Linked DNA regions of Methylobacterium mesophilicum SR1.6/6. The protein of the gene in region 1 binds, or shares a complex with, the protein of each later gene. Links are inferred from orthologs where the notes say so. Each region holds a gene or a part of one and is shown on either strand. Other genes may lie near its edges.

Region 1 (3,298 bases):
GGTGCTCGGCCCGGAATCCCTCGAGGCGAGCCAGGTGGCGATCGCGGTCCGCCAGCAGCTCAAGGGCGAGAAGCTCTGGGAGTTCCACCAGAAGCTCCTCGAGACCAAGGGCCGCGTGAACGGCGCCCGCGCCATCCAGGTGGCCAAGGATCTCGGCGTCGACACCACCAAGCTCCAGAAGGACATGGCGGCGCCCGAGGTGAAGACGGCGTTGAGCGAGAATCGCGGCCTCGGCGACCGACTGGGCCTGTCGGGCACGCCCGCCTTCATCATCGGCGACGAGGTGATCCCCGGCGCCGTGGGCGTCGAGCCGATGCGCAAGACCATCGCCGACGTGCGCCAGTGCGGCCACGCGTCCTGCTGAGCGTCTCCGTCGAGCCGCCCCGTCACGGAAGGTGCTCCGCGCGGCCTTGTCGCGCCGGGCCGCCTTCGTCTAAGAGCCGCCAGCCGCAGGGCCGCGGTTTAGCGCCGACCCGGATGGTCGGGCCGATGCGCCGCGATACGAAGTAGGCCGGATGCCAAAGAACGACGCCATCGATCCCGAGCTCGTGCGCGAGCTTGCCAACCTCGTCACCGAGACCGGCCTGTCCGAGATCGAGGTCGAGAAGGGCGACCTGCGCATCCGCGTCGCGCGGCGGCTCGAGCCCGTGAGCGTCCAGGTGGCGGCGCCGGTGGCCGCGATGGCCGCGCCCGCGCCGGCGGCCCCCGCCGCTCCCTCCGCGCTCGCTCCCGCCGAACCGGTGCGGTCCCAGCCGGGAAGCGTCCCGTCGCCGATGGTCGGCACCGCCTATCTCCGGCCCTCGCCCGACGCCAAGACCTTCGTGGATATCGGTTCGAAGGTGGAGGTCGGCGAGAAGCTGCTGCTCATCGAGGCGATGAAGACCTTCAACGAGATCGTGGCGCCCCGCGCCGGCACCGTGACCGCCATCTTCGTGGAGGACGGCCAGCCGGTCGAGTTCGGCGAGGCTCTGCTCGTCATCAGCTAGAGCGCTTGAGCTCTGTCCTGGAAAACGCCGCCCAACGAGAGGATAGTGCATCCTGAGCGGTCCGGGATCGCCAGGACGCCCTAACGGATCCCATGTTCGACAAGATCCTGATCGCGAATCGCGGCGAGATCGCCCTGCGCATCCTGCGGGCGGCGAAGGAGCTCGGGATCGCCACCGTGGCGGTCCACTCCACCGCCGACGCGGACGCCATGCATGTGCGGCTCGCCGACGAGAGCGTCTGCATCGGCCCGCCCTCCGCCCGCGAGAGTTACCTCAACATCCCGTCGATCATCGCGGCCTGCGAGATCACCGGCGCGGATGCGGTCCATCCCGGCTACGGCTTCCTCTCGGAGAATGCCCGGTTCGCCGAGGTACTGGCCCATCACCAGATCGGCTTCATCGGTCCCAAGGCGCAGCACATCCGCACCATGGGCGACAAGATCGAGGCCAAGCGCACGGCGCTGAAGCTCGGCATCCCCTGCGTCCCCGGCTCCGAGGGCGGCGTCGAGGATGCCGACACCGCCAAGCGGGTGGCCGCCGAGATCGGCTACCCGGTGCTGGTCAAGGCCGCGGCGGGCGGCGGCGGGCGCGGCATGAAGGTGGCGCGCACCGAGGCCGACCTGGAGCAGGCCATCGGCATGGCCCGCTCCGAGGCCAAGGCCGCCTTCGGCGACGACGCGGTCTATCTCGAGAAGTACCTGGAGAAGCCCCGTCACATCGAGGTGCAGGTTCTCGGCGACGGGCGCGGCGGCGCGGTCCACCTCGCCGAGCGCGACTGCTCGCTCCAGCGCCGCCACCAGAAGGTCTGGGAGGAAGGCGGCTCGCCGGCGCTCAACGAATCGATGCGCGCCGAGATCGGCGGCATCTGCGCCAACGCCATGAAGGAACTCGGCTATCTCGGCGCCGGCACGGTCGAGTTCCTGTACGAGGACGGGCGGTTCTACTTCATCGAGATGAACACCCGCATCCAGGTCGAGCACCCGGTGACCGAGATGATCACCGGCATCGACCTCGTGATCGAGCAGATCCAGGTCGCCGCCGGCGTCTCGCTCTCGGTCAGCCAGTCCGACATCAAGGTCGAGGGCCACGCCATCGAGTGCCGGATCAACGCCGAGCACCCGGAGACCTTCCGTCCGTCGCCGGGCGAGATCACCCATTACCACACGCCGGGCGGTCTCGGCGTCCGCGTCGATTCGGCGGCGTTCCAGGGCTATCGGATCCCGCCGAACTACGATTCGCTGATCGGCAAGCTCATCGTCCACGGCCGCACCCGCAACGAGTGTCTGATGCGCCTGCGCCGGGCGCTCGACGAGTTCGTCATCGACGGGATCGACACGACGCTGCCGCTGTTCCGGACCCTGGTCCGCAATCCGGACGTGCAGAATGGCCTTTACGACATCCACTGGCTGGAGCATTTCCTGGATGCCGGCGGCATGAAGGCCTGACGGGTTCGGGCGGGTCTGCGGCGACCGCGCCGCCCCGCGGGATCTGGTCTTCGCGCCGCCCGCGCGCGACACTGAGGCCATGCACGATCCCAGCCGCGTGGACATCACCCCCGAGATCCTGCTCAAGGCCTACGCGGCGGGCATCTTCCCGATGGCCGAGGATGCCGACGACCCGACCCTCTACTGGGTCGAGCCCAAGGCGCGCGGCGTGTTGCCCCTCGACGACTTCCGGGTCCCCCGTCGTCTCGCCCGGACGGTGCGCTCCGACCAGTTCGAGGTCCGCTCCGACACGGATTTCGATGGCGTGATCGACGGCTGCGCCGCCCCCCGCCGGGACAGCGAGCGCACCTGGATCAACGGGCGTATCCGCGAACTCTACGGCGCGCTCTACGATATCGGCCACGTCCACACGGTGGAGGTCTACGCGGGCGGGCGGCTCGTCGGCGGCCTGTACGGGGTCTCGCTGGGGGCGGCCTTCTTCGGCGAGAGCATGTTCCACGAGGTCCGCGACGCCTCCAAGGTCGCCCTGGTCCACCTGATGGGACGCCTGCGCGCCGGGCGCTACCGGCTCGCCGACACGCAGTTCGTGACCGAGCACCTCACGCAGTTCGGGGCCGAGGAGCTGCCGCGCCACGTCTACAAGCGGCGCCTCGCCGAGGCGCTCGACCAGGGCGCCGACTGGCACGTCTGGCCAAGCGACGGTTCGGTGCGGGGCGCGCGGGTGCTGGAGGCGCTGGGAAGCGGCGACGGGGCTTAGGCTTCGGCGGCGCGCCGCAGGCGGACGCGTGATACCGTTTCCGGTCGATCCGATCGGTTGCGCCGTCTTTGCGCGCGCAGCGAAGCACTCCAGCTGCGCCACGCTTGGTA
Region 2 (3,118 bases), 1.1 Mb from region 1 along the record:
GTCGAACAGGAGCGCGGCGAAGCGGCGGGCGGGAAAGGCATCCTCGGTCATGGCCGAGCGCTACGCGGGGGACGCTCGGCGGGCAACGGGCCCGCGCGCATGGCCGGACCCCGCATCCGGCCGCGGCCCGATCCGCGATGCCGGCCGATGCCGGAGGCGCCCGCTTCACGGGCCCGCGCCTTTGGTGTAGCGCGGAGGGCAATCCCGGGCCCCCGCGCCCTGACACTGCGAAATACCCCAGACCCATGCCGAGCCGCATCGACGCCACCTTCGCCCGCGCCCGCGCGGAGAACCGGGCCGTCCTCGTCACCTACGTGATGGCGGGCGACCCCGACCCCGAGACCTCCCTGGAGGTGCTGAAGGCCCTTCCGGGGGCCGGCGCCGACATCCTGGAATTCGGCCTGCCCTTCACCGACCCGATGGCGGACGGCCCGGCGATCCAGGCGGCGGGCCTGCGGGCGCTGAAGGCCAGGCAGACCGTGCCCGGCACCCTCGATCTCGTGCGCCGCTTCCGCGCGGAGAACGGCTCCACGCCGATCGTGCTGATGGGCTACTACAACCCGATCCACACCTACGGCGTCGACCGGTTCCTGGAGGACGCGGTGGCTGCCGGCGTCGACGGGCTGATCGTGGTCGACCTGCCGCCCGAGGAGGATGCCGAGCTGTGCCTGCCGGCGCTGGGCAAGGGCCTCGCCTTCATCCGGCTCGCCACCCCCACCACCGACGAGAAGCGGCTGCCGGCCGTGCTCGCGAATACGGCAGGCTTCGTCTACTACGTGTCGATCACCGGCGTGACCGGAACGGCGACGCCCGATTTCGGCAAGGTCTCGGAGGCGGTGGCGCGGATCCGGCGGCACACCGAGCTTCCGGTGGTGGTCGGCTTCGGCGTGAAGACCGGCGCCCACGCGGCGGCCATCGCCCGGGGCGCGGACGGGGTCGTGGTCGGCTCGGCGCTGGTGGACACGCTCGTGCGTTCACTCGATGCCGACGGCCGGGCCCAGCCCGGCAGCGTCCCGGCAGTCGTGCAACTCGTGCGCGAACTGGCCGAGGGGGTGCGCTCGGCGCGGGTCGGGCAGGCCGCCTGATCGGCGATCCCTGGCGGTCGCCCCTGGCGGCGGAGCGCCGCCATCCTGATATTGGCGCGGGCTTGAAGCGGACGGACGCGAGGCGATGGTCGAACCGATGAACTGGATCTCGGAGGTTGTGCGCCCCCGGATCAAGACCCTGTTCAAGCGCGAGACGCCGGAGAACCTCTGGGTCAAGTGCCCCGATACCGGTCAGATGGTGTTCCACAAGGAGGTGGAGGCCAATCACTGGGTCATCCCCGGCTCCGAGCACCATCTGAAGATGGGCGCCCAGGCGCGCCTGAAGATGATGTTCGACGAGGGCACGTGGATCGACGTCGCGCTGCCCGAGGTCGCTCCGGACCCGCTGAAGTTCCGCGACGAGAAGCGCTACGCCGACCGCCTCAAGGAAGCGCGCGCCAAGACCGGCTTGCAGGACGCATTCAAGATCGGCTTCGGCCGGGTCGGCGGGCTGCCGATGGTGCTGGCCGCGCAGGAATTCGGCTTCATGGCCGGTTCGCTCGGCATGGCGGCGGGCGAGGCCTTCGTGCGCGGCGCCGAGACGGCCCTGGAGAAGCGCACGCCCTACGTGCTGTTCGCGGCCTCGGGCGGCGCCCGGATGCAGGAGGGCATCCTGTCGCTGATGCAGATGCCGCGCACGACCGTGGCGGTGCGCCGCCTCAACGCGGCCCGGCTGCCCTACATCGTCGTGCTGACGAACCCGACCACCGGCGGCGTCACCGCCTCCTACGCGATGCTGGGCGACGTCCACCTCGCCGAGCCCGGGGCCCTGATCTGCTTCGCCGGTCCCCGGGTGATCGAGCAGACCATCCGGGAGAAGCTGCCGGACGGCTTCCAGCGGGCGGAGTACCTGCGCGAGCACGGCATGGTCGACCAAGTCGTCCATCGCCACCAGCTCAAGGAGACGATCACGCGCCTCTGCAAGCTCCTCACCAACGCCGCCGAGGCGAGCGCCCCGCTCACCGCCTCCGAGGCGGCGTAAGCCGCGCGATGGCCTCGTCCGACGCCCTGATGGCGCGATTCCTCGCGCTGCATCCCCGCACCATCGACCTGTCGCTGGGTCGGATCGAGCGGCTCCTCGCGCGCCTCAACAATCCTGAGCGGCGCCTGCCGCCGGTGATCCATGTCGCCGGCACCAACGGCAAGGGCTCGACCATCGCGTTCATGCGGGCGATCCTCGAAGCGGGAGGGCTCGCGGCGCACGTCTACACGTCGCCCCACCTCGTCCGATTCCATGAGCGGATCCGGATCGGCGGGATCGGCGGCGGCCATTTCGTCGACGAGGACCGGCTGGCCGACGCGTTCTCGCGCTGCGAGACGGCCAACGACGGCCAGCCGATCACGATGTTCGAGATCACCACGGCGGCGGCCCTGCTGCTGTTCTCGGAGAGCCCGGCCGACGTGCTGCTGCTCGAAGTCGGCCTCGGCGGCCGGCTCGACGCCACCAACGTGATCGCGCAGCCCGCCTGCTCGGTGGTGACGCCGATCGGGCGCGACCACGCCGAGTATCTCGGCGACACGGTCGAATCGGTGGCGACCGAGAAGGCCGGCATCTTCAAGCGCGGCTGTCCCGCCGTGATCGCCGCCCAGGACTACGCCGAGGCCGACGCCGTGCTGTGCCGGCGCGCCGAGGCGGTCGGGGCCGGTCCGATCCTGGTGGGCAACCAGGATTTCTCCGTCTACGAGGAGCGCGGCCGGCTCGTCTACCAGGACGAGACCGATCTCTTCGACCTGCCGCGTCCCAAGCTGGCGGGCCGCCACCAGCTGGTCAATGCCGGGACGGCGATCACCGCGCTGCGCGCCGCGGGCTTCGGCGACATCGGCACGACGGCCCTGGAGAAGGGTCTCACGGAGGTCGATTGGCCGGGACGGCTGCAGCGCCTGGGCCGTGGGCGCCTCGCCGCGCAGATCGATCCCGGCGCCGAGCTGTGGCTCGACGGCGGCCATAACATCGACGGGGGCCGGATCCTGGCCGCCGCGATGGCGGATCTCGGCGAGAAGAGCGACGTGCCGCTGGTTCTGATCGTCGGCCT

What was found.
Region 2: the proteins of accC (region 1) and accD are in contact, whole or in part, in a solved structure (PDB 8UXZ), measured with the Escherichia coli proteins. The link is inferred for Methylobacterium mesophilicum SR1.6/6 from one-to-one orthologs.

Annotation. Positions count from the first base shown.
Region 1 is NZ_CP043538.1:1,448,172-1,451,469, forward strand. Bases 271-3,254 are described here. They hold accC (acetyl-CoA carboxylase biotin carboxylase subunit), read left to right. Parts: upstream 271-1,078; coding sequence 1,079-2,431; downstream 2,432-3,254. Other genes in these bases: MMSR116_RS06745 (DsbA family protein), read left to right, coding at 271-364; accB (acetyl-CoA carboxylase biotin carboxyl carrier protein), read left to right, coding at 516-986; aat (leucyl/phenylalanyl-tRNA--protein transferase), read left to right, coding at 2,511-3,188. In the rest of the region: more of MMSR116_RS06745, read left to right, coding at 1-270. UniProt on the Escherichia coli protein: This protein is a component of the acetyl coenzyme A carboxylase complex; first, biotin carboxylase catalyzes the carboxylation of the carrier protein and then the transcarboxylase transfers the carboxyl group to form malonyl-CoA.
Region 2 is NZ_CP043538.1:2,534,538-2,537,655, reverse strand. Bases 315-3,118 are described here. They hold accD (acetyl-CoA carboxylase, carboxyltransferase subunit beta), read left to right. Parts: upstream 315-1,170; coding sequence 1,171-2,067; downstream 2,068-3,118. Other genes in these bases: MMSR116_RS12050 (bifunctional folylpolyglutamate synthase/dihydrofolate synthase), read left to right, coding at 2,076-3,118; trpA (tryptophan synthase subunit alpha), read left to right, coding at 315-1,085. Also shown: MMSR116_RS12065 (HAD-IA family hydrolase), read right to left, coding at 1-51; more of trpA, read left to right, coding at 246-314.